DNA from 3 places in the Streptomyces sp. NPDC048606 genome. Region 2 is predicted to be linked to each of the others. Evidence: riboswitches for the same ligand, from Rfam matches in the RefSeq annotation. Region 2 holds a riboswitch; each other region holds the start of a gene.

Region 1 (4,995 bases), on a different contig from region 2:
GGGCCCGGTCCGACTACATGGGCATGCTCGGCACCGTCATGAACTGCCTCGCCCTCCAGGACTTCCTGGAGAAGGAGGGCATCGACAGCCGGGTCCAGACCGCCATCACCATGGGCCAGGTCGCGGAGCCGTACATCCCGCTCCGCGCCGTGCGCCACCTGGAGAAGGGCCGCGTCGTGATCTTCGGCGCCGGCATGGGCATGCCCTACTTCTCCACCGACACCACGGCCGCCCAGCGCGCCCTGGAGATCGACGCCGAGGCCCTCCTCATGGGCAAGAACGGTGTCGACGGGGTCTACGACTCCGACCCGAAGACCAACCCGGACGCGGTGAAGTTCGACGCGCTGGAGTACAGCGAGGTGCTGTCCCGGGACCTCAAGGTCGCCGACGCCACGGCCATCACGCTGTGCCGTGACAACCAGCTCCCGATCCTGGTCTTCGAACTCCTCGCCGAGGGCAATATCGCCCGCGCCGTCAAGGGTGAGAAGATCGGCACGCTCGTGAGCGACCAGGGCACCCGGGTCTGAGCACTCCGACACCGGGCCCGAACGGGCCCGGTCCGGGCGGCTCGCCCCGCCCCGCCCGCCTGAACCATCCATATCTGACATGCAGGAGCACGTGGTGATCGAAGAAATCCTCCTCGAGGCCGAGGAGAAGATGGAGAAGGCCGTCGTCGTCGCCAAGGAAGACTTCGCCGCGATCCGCACCGGTCGTGCGCACCCGGCGATGTTCAACAAGATCGTGGCGGACTACTACGGTGCCATCACGCCCATCAACCAGCTGGCCTCCTTCGCGGTGCCCGAGCCGCGCATGGCGATCGTGACGCCGTTCGACGCGTCGGCCCTGCGCAACATCGAGCAGGCCATCCGCGACTCCGACCTCGGCGTCAACCCGAGCAACGACGGCCGCATCATCCGGGTGACCTTCCCCGAGCTGACGCAGGACCGCCGCAAGGAGTACATCAAGGTCGCGAAGAACAAGGCCGAGGACTCCAAGGTCTCCATCCGCTCCGTGCGCCGCAAGGCCAAGGACGCCCTTGACAAGCTCGTCAAGGACAAGGAGGCCGGCGAGGACGAGGTGCGTCGCGCCGAGAAGGAGCTGGACGACACCACCGCGAAGTACGTCACGCAGGTGGACGAGCTGCTCAAGCACAAGGAAGCCGAGCTCCTCGAGGTCTGATGAACGACTCTCCCTGGGCCGCCGAGCCGGCGGCGGCGGGTCCCGCATACGATGCGCTGGTGGGCCCGCAGACTCGGCCCATGTCCATCGTGCCCGATGCCGCCGGCCGTGACCTCGACGACCGGGAAGCACGCGTTCGGGGGGCCGCCTTCGCCGGCGGCCCCCCGCTCCGCGCCGAGACGCTGCCGCAGGAGCCCATGCCCAGCCCCCCGCCTCCGCCTTCGCAGGCACCGCAGAACTCCTCACCCCCGCCGCAGAAGAAGCGGGCGGGGCGGGACCTGCGGGCCGCCATAGGGGTCGGCGTCGGCCTCGGCGCGGTCATCTTCGCCTCCCTGTTCATCGTCAAGGCGGTCTTCGTCGGCGTCGTCGTCGTCGCGGTCGTCGTGGGCCTGTGGGAGCTGACCTCCCGGCTCCAGGAGAAGAAGGGCATCAAGGCTCCGCTGGTGCCCCTCGCGGTCGGCGGCGCGGCGATGGTCATCGCCGGCTACGTCCGAGGGGCCGAGGGCGCCTGGGTGGCCATGGCGCTCACCGCCCTGGCGGTCCTGGTGTGGCGGATGACGGAACCGCCCGAGGACTACCTCAAGGACGTCACGGCGGGCGTCTTCGCGGCGTTCTACGTGCCCTTCCTCGCGACGTTCGTCGCGATGCTGCTCACCGCCGCCGACGGCCCGCAGCGCGTGGTCACCTTCCTGGTCCTGACGGTGGTCAGCGACACGGGCGCCTACGCGGTCGGCTGGCGCTTCGGCAAGACGAAGCTGGCCCCGCGCATCAGCCCCGGCAAGACCCGCGAGGGGCTCTTCGGAGCGGTGGCCTTCGCGATGGTGGCCGGCGCCCTGTGCATGGAGTTCCTGGTCGACGGGGGCGCCTGGTGGCAGGGGCTGCTGCTGGGCCTCGCGGTCGCGGTCAGCGCCACCCTGGGCGACCTCGGGGAGTCGATGATCAAGCGGGACCTCGGGATCAAGGACATGGGCACCCTGCTCCCCGGGCACGGCGGCATCATGGACCGGCTCGACTCGCTGCTGCCGACGGCCCCGGTCGTCTGGCTGCTGCTGGCCGCCTTCGTCGGCACCGGCTGATTCGACCGGGCGGGTTATCCTGATAAGCGCGTCACCTCCGGGTGGCGCGCTTTCCCCGTTCGGCGGGGTGGACCCGTGAGGTCTCCGGGCACCGGTCGTGCCATCGACAATGCTCCGCAGCCGCGGAGGTCGCCCGCGCAAGGGCTCGTAACGCTGAGGAGTACCACCCATGGCCCCCCGCCCCGTTCCGGGAGAGCTGACGTTCGTCGCACCCCGTGGAGCCAAGAAGCCCCCGCGGCACCTCGCCGACCTGACCCCGGCCGAGCGCCGCGAGGCGGTGGCCGCGATCGGCGAGAAGCCGTTCCGGGCCAAGCAGCTCTCCCAGCACTACTTCGCCCGCTACGCGCACGACCCGGCCGAGTGGACCGACATCCCGGCCGCCTCGCGCGAGAAGCTCCGCGAGGAGCTGCTGCCGGACCTGATGAACGTGGTGCGGCACATCAGCTGCGACAACGACACCACCCGCAAGACGCTGTGGAAGCTGCACGACGGCACCCTCGTGGAGTCCGTGCTGATGCGCTATCCCGACCGGGTGACGATGTGCATCTCCTCGCAGGCCGGCTGCGGCATGAACTGCCCGTTCTGCGCCACCGGCCAGGCGGGGCTCGACCGCAACCTGTCGACCGCCGAGATCGTCCACCAGATCGTCGACGGCATGCGCGCCCTGCGCGACGGCGAGGTCCCGGGCGGTCCGGCCCGCCTGTCCAACATCGTCTTCATGGGCATGGGCGAGCCGCTCGCCAACTACAAGCGCGTCGTCGGCGCCATCCGCCGGCTCACCGACCCGGAGCCCGACGGCCTGGGCCTGTCGCAGCGCGGCATCACCGTCTCCACCGTGGGCCTGGTCCCGGCCATGCTGCGCTTCGCCGACGAGGGCTTCAAGTGCCGCCTCGCGGTGTCGCTGCACGCCCCGGACGACGAGCTGCGCGACACCCTCGTCCCCGTGAACACCCGCTGGAAGGTCCGCGAGGTCCTCGACGCGGCCTGGGAGTACGCGGAGAAGTCCGGCCGCCGCATCTCCATCGAGTACGCCCTGATCCGCGACATCAACGACCAGGCCTGGCGCGGCGACCTCCTCGGCCGACTGCTCAAGGGCAAGCGCGTACATGTCAACCTGATCCCGCTGAACCCGACCCCGGGTTCGAAGTGGACCGCCTCGCGCCCCGAGGACGAGAAGGCCTTCGTGGAGGCCATCGCCCGCCACGGCGTGCCGGTGACCGTCCGCGACACCCGCGGTCAGGAGATCGACGGCGCCTGCGGTCAGCTCGCGGCCTCGGAGCGCTGATTTTCGGCCGCGAAGGCGCACTATCGGCCACGGGGTACCCTGTGGCCGAACCAATTTCATATTCCGACAGGGGAGCGCCACAGCGCTGAGAGTGCGGTAACCGTCATCCGCAGACCCTCTGAACCTCGCCCCGGTCATTCGGGGTAGGAAGTTCGGTCATCACTCAAGCTGTTGCGCCCTGCCCGGCGTCCGCTCCACGAGAGCGCCGGGCAGGGCCGCGTCTTCTCCTGGTCATCCAGGAGGAATACACCAGTGAGCACCAACAGGAAGATCGCGGGCGCCCTGCTCGCGGGCGCCCTCGGCGTCACCACCCTCAGCGCCTGCGGCGGCGGCGAGGCCAAGGACAAGTCGGCCGGCGCGAGCGACGCCCCGAAGTCCAAGACGGTCACGCTCGTCTCCCACGACTCCTTCAACGTCTCCGACGCGGTCCTGAAGGACTTCGAGCAGCAGAGCGGCTACACCGTCAAGGTCCTGAAGTCCGGGGACGCGGGCGCCGCCCTCAACCAGGAGATCCTCACCAAGGGCTCGCCGCGCGGCGACGTCTTCTTCGGCGTGGACAACACCCTGCTCTCGCGCGCCCTCGAAAACGGCATCTTCAACGCCTACGAGGCCAAGGGCCTGGACGCCGTGGCCTCCGAGTACGTGCTCGACAAGGGCCACCGCGTCACCCCGATCGACTCCGGTGACGTCTGCGTCAACTACGACAAGGCCTACTTCGCCGACAAGAAGATCGCCCCGCCGCAGACGCTGGACGACCTGATCAAGCCCGAGTACAAGAACCTGCTGGTCACCGAGAACGCCGCGACCTCCTCGCCCGGACTCGGTTTCCTCCTCGCCACCGTCGGCAAGTACGGCGAGGACGGCTGGAAGGACTACTGGAGCAAGCTCAAGGACAACGGCGTCGAGGTCGTCGACGGCTGGGAGCAGGCCTACAACGAGCGCTTCTCCGGTTCCGCCGGCGGCAAGAAGGCCAAGGGCGACCGCCCGCTGGTCGTCTCCTACGCCTCCAGCCCGCCGGTCGAGGTCATCTACGCCGAGCCGCAGCCGGCCGAGGCCCCCACGGGCGTCGCCACCGGGACCTGCTTCCGCCAGATCGAGTTCGCGGGCCTGCTGAAGGGCGCGAAGAACGAGGCGGGCGGCAAGGCCCTCATCGACTTCCTGGTCGGCAAGAAGTTCCAGGAGGACATGCCGCTCAACATGTTCGTGAACCCGGTCCTCAAGGGCGCGGCCCTGCCCGAGGCCTTCACGAAGCACGGCGTGGTCATCGAGAAGCCGGAGACGGTCGCCCCCGACGAGATCGCCAAGAACCGCGAGCAGTGGGTCAAGGCGTGGTCTTCGCTCGTCGTCAAGTAGAGCGATCCGTGAGGACCCCGAAGGAGAGCGGGCGGGCCACGGCCGTCCGGCTGGGCCTGATGGCCGTGCCGCTCGCCTTCTTCGGGCTGTTCTTCGCCTACC
Region 2 (4,995 bases):
CGGGAACGACACGCGCGGGGGCGGCCCCCGCGGCGCGGGCCCCGGCGTCCGCGGCCAGGCCCGGGGGTGAGCATTGTCTTCCGTCCACAACGCCGGAGTGCCGACCCTCATCGGTTCGGTGCAGCGGGCGCTGAGACTGCTCGAAGCGGCGGGCTCCCATAGCGGGGGAGCCCCGGCGAAACAACTGGCGCGCGAGGCCGGGCTCCCGCTCCCCACCGCGTACCACCTGCTGCGGACCCTCACCCACGAGGGGTATCTGCGCAAGGTGAGCGGAGTCTTCGTCCTCGGCGACGCGGCCGGTCGGCTGGCGGTCGGTGGACTTCAGCAGAAACGTCGCAGCATGATCCTCGACTCCCTCGCGCACTTCCGCGACGCGGTCGGGGCCCCGGTCTACTTCGCGGTCTACCGCGAGGGCGAGATCGAGGTCGTGGGCGTCTCGGACACCCCGGCCCACCCCGCCTGCGAGGAATGGGCCGACTTCCGCGCGACCGGACACGCGCACGCCATCGGTCAGTGCCTGCTGGGGCAGCTCGACGAGAAGACGCGCAGGGACCACTACGCCCGGCACCCGGTGCAGAGCGTCACCCCCCACACCGTGCGCGACCTGCGCGCCCTGGAGGAACGCATCGGGTCCCTGGAGCGGATGCAGCCCGTGATCGAGCGTCAGGAGTACACGCTGGGCACGGTGTGCGCGGCCATCCCCATCACCGCCGGTGACACGGCCGCGACGATGGCCATTTCTCTCCCCTCGCACCAGGAAGCTCGGTTGCTCTCGGTAGTCGATCGACTCCGGAGTGAAGTAGGCGCGCTGCTGAGCAGCCTCTCCTTCTCTATCAGTATCTGAAAACTCACTCCTTGTGATCTACCTGCCCTTCCACCACTCTTGTCAAGAGGGTCTTTAGGGATCATTCCTGGCCACTTCCACAACAGCGGGGTAGGCAATGCGCGAGTCGGTACAGGCAGAGGTCATGATGAGCTTCCTCGTCTCTGAGGAGCTCTCGTTTCGGATTCCGGTGGAGCTTCGGTACGAGGCGTGTGATCCCTACGCGGTGCGCCTGACCTTCCACCTGCCCGGAGACGCGCCCGTGACCTGGGCGTTCGGCCGGGAGCTGCTGCTCGACGGGATCAACAAGCCCTGCGGTGACGGTGACGTGCGCATCTCTCCCACCCACCCGGAGGAGCTGTCGGACGTGCACATCCGACTTCAGGTCGCGGGGGAGCGGGCGCTGTTCCGCGCCGGCGCGGCACCTCTCGTCGCCTTCCTCGACCGGACCGACCGGCTCGTTCCGCTCGGTCAGGAGCGCACTCTCGGTGACTTCGAGGAGAGCCTCGACGAGGAACTGGACAGGATCCTCGCCGAGGCGCGGCAGAACGAGCAGAACGCGGGCTGAGCCGCGGGGCGGTTCGGATCGGCCGGCGGGCCGGGGCGGCGGGCGGCAGTGCCCGTCGCCCCGGCCCGTCAGCGCTTGCGGCGCCGTCCCCGTCCCCGGCCGGCCCGGGCGGCGGCCCGGGAGGGGGCGGACGCGGAACCGGCGGACGCCGATCCGGTCGACGCCGATCCGGTGGGCGTCGGCCGGTCCGCGGACACCACCAGGGCGGCGAGGGCCGTGGTCACCGGGACCGAGGCGACCAGTCCGATCGAGCCCACGAGGGTCCGTACGATCTCCTCCGCGACCAGCTCGCTGTTGGCCACCGAACCCATGCTGCTGTTCGCGATCGAGAACAGCAGCAGCAGGGGCAGCGCGGCACCCGCGTAGGCCAGGACCAGGGTGTTGACCACCGAGGCGATGTGGTCGCGGCCGATCCGGATGGCCGCCCGGTACAGGGCGCGGGGCCCCATCTCCGAGTCGGCCTGGTGCAGCTCCCACACGGCCGAGGTCTGGGTGACGGTCACGTCGTCGAGCACGCCGAGCGAACCGATGATCACGCCCGCGAGCAGCAAACCGCTCATGTCGATGTTCGGGTACAGCCCGTGGATCAGGCCGGTGTTGTCGTCCGTGTTGCCGCTGAGGAACGCCCAGTCGATGAACAGCGAGCCCAGCAGTCCGATCAACAGCAGCGAGACCAGGGTGCCGAGCACGGCCACCGAGGTGCGCGCCGTCAGGCCGTGGCACATGTAGAGGGCGATCAGCATGATCGCGCTGGCCCCGACCACCGCGACCAGCAGGGGATTCGATCCCTGGAGGATCGCCGGGAGGATGAAGAGGGTCAGGATCGCGAAGCTCACCACGAGCGCGATCAGGGCGAACAGCCCGCGCATGCGACCCACGACGACGACCGCGACGGCGAAGATGCCGGCCAGCAGGGCCATCGGGAACTTACGGTTCAGGTCGACCACGGAGTACTGGAGGTCGCGCGGCGCGTTGGGGGCGTAGGCGACGACCACCTCCTGACCGTTCGCCAACTGCCGTGGCGCGCCCGGCTGGACGATCTCGAAGAAGGCGCGTCCCTTGTCCGGCCCGGTGCCGACCTCGATGGTGGCCTTCTTGCAGTCGCCGGTCTGCGAGGCCACGGCCTCGCGCCCTTCGGGTGTGGAGGTGTCACCGGTTGGAGGTACCTGCGCGGCGTTGACGGATTTGCAGTCGACGCTCACCAGAGCGACGACCTTGCCCTGCTGGGTCTGGCGGTCGAAGCCCACCCCGGTGCGCTCGTGCGCCGGCGCGCCCCCGGGCCAGAGGACGGCCATGCCGACGAAGACGGCGACGGCGAAGGGGATCAGTACGGCGGCGATGACCTTGCGCAGGTGCAGGGATACGGGCGCGGCCGGACCGTGGCCGTGACTGTGGCCGTGCCCGCCGTGACCGTGTCCGTGACCGCCGGGTGCGGGTGCGGGTGGGTGGCCGTGGCCGTGGCCGCCGGGCGCGTGGCCGTGGGACGGGTCGTGTGGATGACCGTGGGAAGGGCCGTGGTGGGAACCGGCCGCCGGCCCCGGCGAGGCGTGCTCGTGGCCGGCGGGGCCCAGGGGATCTGTGGGCTCGTGTGGGGGCTGCGGCGAGGACGTCACCGGCTGATCATCGCAAGAGATGAGGGGGCCCACTGTTCAGCACGCCACAGATGACGCTAGCGTGGGGGCACCTTTGCACAACGCGGGAGCTCGGAGCACCGGGCTGAGAGGGCGCTGATCACCGTACGCGCAGGACATGCGTACGGGAAGAGGCTGCGTCGACCGCCGAACCTGTTACCGGGTAATGCCGGCGTAGGGAGATCAGGTCTCATGACCATTCAGGACGCACGCACGCCTGCCGTCAGCCAGGACACCGACGGCCAGACCGAGCGCCAGCCCGGCTGGCACAAGGGATACCTGGCGGGCTCCCGCCCCGACATCCGGGTGCCGGTCCGCCAGGTCCACCTCACCAACGGCAAGGACGTGACGCTCTACGACACGTCCGGTCCGTACACCGATCCGCAGATCGACACCGACGTCCGCCGGGGGCTCGCGCCGCTGCGCGAGAACTGGATCATCGGGCGCGGTGACACCGAGGAGTACGCGGGACGCCCCGTGCGCCCCGAGGACGACGGCATCAAGCACACCTCGCCGCGCGGTGGCCTCAAGAACCTCGACGCGGTCTTCCCCGGTCGGCCGCGCCTGCCCCGCCGGGGCCGCGGCGGCGCCGCCGTCACCCAGCTCGCGTACGCCCGCCGCGGTGAGATCACCCCGGAGATGGAGTACGTCGCGATCCGCGAGAACGTCTCCCCCGAGGTCGTCCGCGAGGAGATCGCCGCAGGCCGCGCCGTGCTGCCCGCGAACGTGAACCACCCCGAGATCGAGCCGATGATCATCGGCAAGCGGTTCCTGGTGAAGGTCAACGCCAACATCGGCAACTCCGCGGTCACCTCCTCCATCGAGGAGGAGGTCGACAAGATGACCTGGGCGACCAAGTGGGGCGCCGACACGGTCATGGACCTCTCGACCGGGCGCAACATCCACACCACGCGCGAGTGGGTCCTGCGCAACTCCCCCGTGCCGATCGGCACCGTGCCGCTCTACCAGGCGCTGGAGAAGGTCGACGGCCGTGCCGAGGAGCTGACCTGGGAGATCTACAAGGACACGGTCATCGAGCAGGCCGAGCAGGGCGTCGACTACATGACGGTCCACGCCGGCGTCCTCCTGCCGTACGTGCCGCTGACCGCCCGCCGCAAGACCGGCATCGTCTCGCGCGGTGGCTCGATCATGGCCGCGTGGTGCCTCGCGCACCACAAGGAGAACTTCCTCTACACGAACTTCGAGGAGCTCTGCGAGATCCTCGCGACCTACGACGTCACGTACTCCCTCGGTGACGGCCTGCGTCCGGGCTCCATCGCGGACGCCAACGACGCGGCGCAGTTCGCCGAGCTGAAGACGCTGGGCGAGCTGAACACGATCGCCAAGCGCCACAACGTGCAGACCATGATCGAGGGCCCGGGCCACGTCCCGATGCACAAGATCAAGGAGAACATCGACCTCCAGCAGGAGATCTGCGAGGAGGCGCCGTTCTACACGCTCGGCCCGCTGACCACGGACGTCGCGCCCGCCTACGACCACATCACCTCGGGCATCGGCGCCGCGATGATCGCCTGGTGGGGCACCGCGATGCTCTGCTACGTCACGCCCAAGGAGCACCTGGGCCTGCCGAACCGGGACGACGTGAAGACCGGCGTCATCACGTACAAGATCGCCGCGCACGCGGCCGACCTGGCCAAGGGCCACCCGGGCGCCCAGGAGTGGGACGACGCCCTGTCGGACGCGCGGTTCGAGTTCCGGTGGGAGGACCAGTTCAACCTGGCCCTCGACCCGGACACCGCCCGTGAGTTCCACGACGAGACGCTCCCGGCCGAGCCCGCCAAGACCGCGCACTTCTGCTCGATGTGCGGTCCGAAGTTCTGCTCCATGAAGATCTCCCAGGACATCCGCCGTGAGCACGGCGGTGACCTGAAGGCCGAGGAGATCCAGGCGGGCATGGCGGAGAAGTCCGCCGAGTTCGCCGCCTCGGGCAGCCGCGTCTACCTGCCGCTGGC
Region 3 (4,995 bases), on a different contig from region 2:
GGGGAGGTACAGCCAGGAGGGGACGAGGGCATCGATCTTTGCGTCAATCTCGGTCACGGGGACAAGCCTGCCACCTCGGACGGGCACCCGGTACCCGGCCCCGTCCGTCCGTGGCGGGCACGGACGGCGCGGGGACGGCGTGGGGACGGAGTGGGGACGGCGCGGGACGGGGCGGACCCGTGTGGCGCCCGGGATCACCGGCTCAGACGCCGGCGGACTTCAGGGGCACGCCCGGGTCGGCGACCCGGGCCGGGTCCAGGAGGGCGCCGGACTCGATCAGCCTGCGGCCCTGCGCCAGGTCCCGGGGCCGGCCCACGGCGAGGACGGCGACGAGCGCGCCGTCGCGCAGCCAGCACACCGACCAGGTGTCCTCGGCCGGGTCTCCGCGCCACAGCAGGGTGTCGGCCCCGCCGTGGTGGCCCGCGTACTGGACGAAGCGGCCGAACTGCTCGGACCAGAAGTACGGGACGGGGTCGTAGGCCCGTACGGGCTCGCCGGCGAGGATGTTCTCGGCGACGGCGCGGGGGCCCTGGAGTGCGTTGTCCCAGTGGTGCACCAGCAGCCGGGTCCCGTAGCGGGCGGACGGGAAGGAGGCGCAGTCGCCCACGGCGTACACCCCGGGCAGGGTGGTGCGCAGGTACGCGTCGGCGGTGACGGAGCCGTCGGGGCCCCGCTCGACGCCGGTCCCGGCCAGCCAGTCGGTGGCGGGGCGGGCCCCGATGCCCACGACCACGGCCCCGGCCGGCAGCTCGCGGCCGTCCGCGAGCCGGACGCGGCCCGGTTCGACGCCGGCGACCCGGGCGGCGGTGAGCAGTTCGGCGCCCGCGTCGGCGTACCAGCGGGCCATGGGGGCGGCGACCTCGGCGGGCAGGGCACCGGCCAGGACCCGGTCGGCGGCCTCCACGACGGTCACGGCGCAGCCGGCCTCGCGGGCGGCGGTGGCGAACTCGGCGCCGATCCAGCCGGCGCCGACGACGACGGTGGCGGGGGCCTCGGCCAGTACGGGGCGCAGCCGGGCGGCGTCGTCGAGGGTGCGCAGGAGGTGGACGCCCGGCACGCCCTCGGAGCCGGGCAGGGTCAGCGGCTGAGCGCCGGTGGCCAGGACGAGGACCTCGTAGGGGACCGGGCCGGACTCGGTGTCCACCATGTGGTCGGCGGCGCGCAGTCCGGTGACCTCGGTTCCCAGTCGCAGATCGATCCGGAGCGCCTCGAAGTCCACGTCGAACGCGGAGTCCTCGGCCTTGCCGAGGAGGACCGCCTTGGACAGCGGGGGCCGGTCGTAGGGCTGGTGGGGTTCGGCGCCCAGCAGGGTCACGGGGCCGGTGAAGCCCTGTTCCCGCAAGGCGACCGCCGTCTGCACCCCGGCCATGCCGGCCCCGACCACGACGACGCCGGGCTCCGGCGGTCGTGGGGCGGCTTCCGTCGACGTCCGTGCCCGCGCCTGCGTATGCGTCTGCTCGCTCACGTGCCCACCCTAATGAACTGACGACTCGTCAGGAACAGGGGGCGGGGAGCCGACTGCGCGCGGGCCCCGGGGAGGCAGCCTTACCCGCCGCCGGCCACGGGGTTAGTCTGGCCACCGTACCTATCGCGGGAGTCCGGGCGCACCGGGCTGAGAGGGAGGCTGGCCGGCCTCCGACCGTACGAACCTGATCCGGGTCATGCCGGCGAAGGGAGGGGCTGGACGCCCATGCACTCATCTCCGAAGGGATCCCCCGGATCCCCCACGACCTCCACGACCTCCACCACCCCGGCGGACCGGGGGTCGGACGTCCTCGTCATCGGGGGCGGGATCATCGGCCTGGTCACCGCCTGGCGGGCCGCCCGCGCCGGACTGCGCGTCGCGCTCGCCGACCCGGACCCCGGCGGCGGCGCCGCCCGGGTCGCGGCCGGCATGCTCGCCGCCGTCACCGAACTGCACTACGGCGAGGAAACCCTCCTCGGGCTCAACGTGGCCTCCGCCGAGCGCTACCCCCACTTCGCCGCCGAACTCACCGAAGCCAGCGGCGGCATGGACCTCGGCTACCGCGCCTGCGGCACCCTGGCCGTGGCCCTCGACGCCGACGACCGCCTCCACCTGCGGGAACTGCACGCCCTCCAGCGCCGCTGCGGACTGGAGTCCGAGTGGCTCACCGGCCGCGAGTGCCGCCGACTGGAGCCGATGCTGGCCCCGGGCGTCCGCGGTGGGCTCCGTGTCGACGGCGACCACCAGGTGGACCCGCGCCGGCTGGCGGCCGCCCTGCTCGCCGCCTGCGAACGGGCCGGCGTCACCGTCCACCGCGCCCGCGCGGTCCGCCTGCTGACCGGCGCCGACCGGGCGGTGGGCGCCGAGCTGGAGGACGGTACGCCCCTGCGCGCCGACCAGGTGGTCCTGGCGGCGGGCTCGCTCAGCTCGCGGCTGGCCGGCGTACCGCCGGAGGTGGCGGTGCCGGTGCGCCCGGTGAAGGGACAGGTGCTGCGCCTGTCGGTGCCGGCCCCGTACGCGCCGTTCCTGTCGCGGACCGTCCGGGCGGTCGTCCGCGGCAGCCACATCTACCTCGTCCCGCGCGAGAACGGCGAACTCGTCGTCGGCGCCACCAGCGAGGAACTCGGCTGGGACACCACCGTCACCGCCGGCGGGGTGTACGAGCTGCTGCGCGACGCCCACGAACTCGTCCCCGGCATCACCGAACTCCCCCTCACCGAGACCCGCGCCGGCCTGCGCCCCGGCTCCCCGGACAACGCGCCGCTGCTCGGCCCGACCGACCTGCCGGGCCTGCACCTGGCCACCGGGCACTACCGCAACGGGGTGCTGCTGACCCCGCTCACCGGCGACGTGATGGCCGAGCTGCTGACCACCGGGGTCGTCCCGGAGATCGCCCGCCCCTTCACCCCGCGCCGCTTCTCCTCCACGCGTCAGGAGTCCTACGCATGACCATCTCCGTCAACGGCGAGCCGCGCGAGATCGCGGCCGGCACCACGCTCGACGCGGTGGTCGCCACCCTGAGCACGGCGCCCTCGGGCGTCGCCGCCGCCCTCAACGAGACCGTCGTCCCGCGCGGGCAGTGGTCGCTCACCGAGGTGGGCGACGGCGACCGGGTCGAGGTCCTCACCGCGGTACAGGGAGGTTGATCACGATGGCGGACGACGTCTTCTCCCTCGGCGGCCGGACCTTCACCTCCCGCCTCATCATGGGCACCGGCGGGGCCCCCAGCCTGGACGTCCTCGAACGCGCCCTGATCGCCTCCGGCACCGAACTGACCACGGTCGCGATGCGCCGCCTGGACCCGACGGTGCAGGGCTCGGTCCTGTCCGTGCTGGACCGGCTGGGCATCGCGGTCCTGCCGAACACCGCCGGCTGCTTCACGGCCGGCGAGGCGGTCCTCACCGCCCGTCTCGCCCGGGAGGCCCTGGGCACCGACTGGATCAAGCTGGAGGTCGTCGCCGACGAGCGGACGCTCCTGCCCGACGGCGTGGAGCTGCTGGACGCCGCCGAGATCCTGGTCGACGAGGGCTTCACCGTCCTGCCGTACACCAACGACGACCCGGTGCTGGCCCGGAAGCTGGAGGACGTGGGGTGCGCGGCGATCATGCCGCTGGGCTCCCCCATCGGGTCGGGCATGGGCATCCGCAACCCGCACAACTTCGAGTTGATCGTGGAGCGGGCCGGGGTCCCGGTGATCCTCGACGCGGGAGCCGGCACCGCGTCCGACGCGGCCCTCGCGATGGAGCTCGGTTGCGCGGGAGTGATGCTCGCCTCGGCCGTGACCCGGGCGCAGGCCCCCGTCCTGATGGCGGCGGCCATGCGGGACGCCGTCTCGGCGGGCCGCCTCGCCCACCGCGCGGGCCGCATCCCCCAACGCCGCTTCGCCGAGGCCTCCTCCCCCACGGAGGGCCGCGCCACCCTGGACCCGGAACGCCCGGCGTTCTGACCCTCACCCGGGAACCCCCGCCCCCGGCCGGGGGCGGGGGTTCCCCCGCGCTCAGCGACCGCCGGCCGTCGGGGGCTGGTCCACGGCCGGTTCGACGTTGGCGACGGCGGTGGTGAACGCGCGGCCGGAGGCGTCGCGGATGTAGGCGAGCTCCGCCCAACGCTCCACGCCGGTGTCGGACACGTTCTCGTTGATCACGGCCATCAGCACCCCCTCGGTGCCGGACGCGAGGTCGCGGACACGGTGCCGCAGGAGTCGGTGGGGCACGTACGCGTAGCGTTCAGTCATCGGAAGCCGCCTCGAAGGTGCTGAGGAAGCGCTCCCAGCCGACCTGAGCCCGATCGAGCAGCTCGGTGCTGGGCTCGGACGCGGCAGCCGCCCTCTTGAACGGCACTTCCGCGGTCCGGGGTACCTCACAGACACAGCTGTGCGTGATGCGGTCGGTCAAGGCCGACTCCTCTGAAGGTAGGTGGTGTCGTTCCTCAGACTGGACTCGTCACAACCGTGCGGGAATGACCGCCTGTTGCACTTCCGCTGCACTTGCGTCCCCCTTCACCGGCCCGGCGTGGTTCGCTGGTGATGGGAAGGGAGCGACGCGTGGCGACCGTGCACCACTGGACCGGGCTGGAGGCCAAGGCACTGAGGTTGGCGCTGCGGCTGAGCGTTCGAGCCTTCGCAGACCGGCTCGGCGTCGGCATCCGGACGATTTCCAAATGGGAGGCGCTCCTGGCCGAGACCGTCCCGCGCCCGGACACGCAGGCGATTTTGGATACCGCGTTGGCGCGCGCGGACGCGGCCTCCCACCTGAGATTCGAGACGTTCCTGTCCGAAGCCGGCCGGCCTGGCCCCTCAGGCGCGCGCGACGTGCCGACGGGGCCGCTCGTATGGGAGTACGAGTCGTGGGCCGACGATTTGGAACGAGCCGCGGTCGCCCTGTCCCGGCAGGACTTCACCTTCGGCGAAAGCCTGATCGGCCGGTGGACCAACCGCTTCAACCCGCTCCGGCTCGACCACCGGGGACTGTACCTGTTCGCCCGTTCGACCGCACTGCTTGGCGACCTCCAGCGCGATCAAGGAAACGTGA

Evidence for each region. A riboswitch is a leader RNA that binds a small molecule or an ion and turns the genes downstream of it on or off. The one in region 2 is predicted to bind thiamine pyrophosphate.
Region 1: linked by a shared signal. The riboswitch ahead of AB0D01_RS21350 (thiamine ABC transporter substrate-binding protein) and the one ahead of thiC (phosphomethylpyrimidine synthase ThiC) in region 2 are both predicted to bind thiamine pyrophosphate.
Region 3: linked by a shared signal. The riboswitch ahead of thiO (glycine oxidase ThiO) and the one ahead of thiC (phosphomethylpyrimidine synthase ThiC) in region 2 are both predicted to bind thiamine pyrophosphate.

What each region holds. Positions count from the first base shown of each region.
Region 1 covers NZ_JBEZIB010000019.1:81,261-86,255, reverse strand. The annotation lists gene pyrH (UMP kinase) at 1-527, shown strand, start outside; gene frr (ribosome recycling factor) at 622-1,179, shown strand; gene AB0D01_RS21360 (phosphatidate cytidylyltransferase) at 1,179-2,255, shown strand; gene rlmN (23S rRNA (adenine(2503)-C(2))-methyltransferase RlmN) at 2,425-3,540, shown strand; TPP riboswitch at 3,599-3,708, shown strand; gene AB0D01_RS21350 (thiamine ABC transporter substrate-binding protein) at 3,793-4,893, shown strand; gene AB0D01_RS21345 (iron ABC transporter permease) at 4,953-4,995, shown strand, end outside.
Region 2 covers NZ_JBEZIB010000003.1:69,727-74,721, reverse strand. The annotation lists gene AB0D01_RS04435 (helix-turn-helix domain-containing protein) at 98-844, shown strand; gene AB0D01_RS04430 (SsgA family sporulation/cell division regulator) at 942-1,391, shown strand; gene AB0D01_RS04425 (YibE/F family protein) at 1,460-3,004, opposite strand; TPP riboswitch at 3,077-3,220, shown strand; gene thiC (phosphomethylpyrimidine synthase ThiC) at 3,215-4,995, shown strand, end outside.
Region 3 covers NZ_JBEZIB010000017.1:35,628-40,622, forward strand. The annotation lists gene AB0D01_RS19555 (Rv2175c family DNA-binding protein) at 1-57, opposite strand, end outside; gene AB0D01_RS19560 (FAD-dependent oxidoreductase) at 203-1,369, opposite strand; TPP riboswitch at 1,581-1,693, shown strand; gene thiO (glycine oxidase ThiO) at 1,691-2,914, shown strand; gene thiS (sulfur carrier protein ThiS) at 2,911-3,111, shown strand; gene AB0D01_RS19575 (thiazole synthase) at 3,117-3,911, shown strand; gene AB0D01_RS19580 (hypothetical protein) at 3,963-4,199, opposite strand; gene AB0D01_RS19585 (hypothetical protein) at 4,192-4,359, opposite strand; gene AB0D01_RS19590 (hypothetical protein) at 4,509-4,995, shown strand, end outside.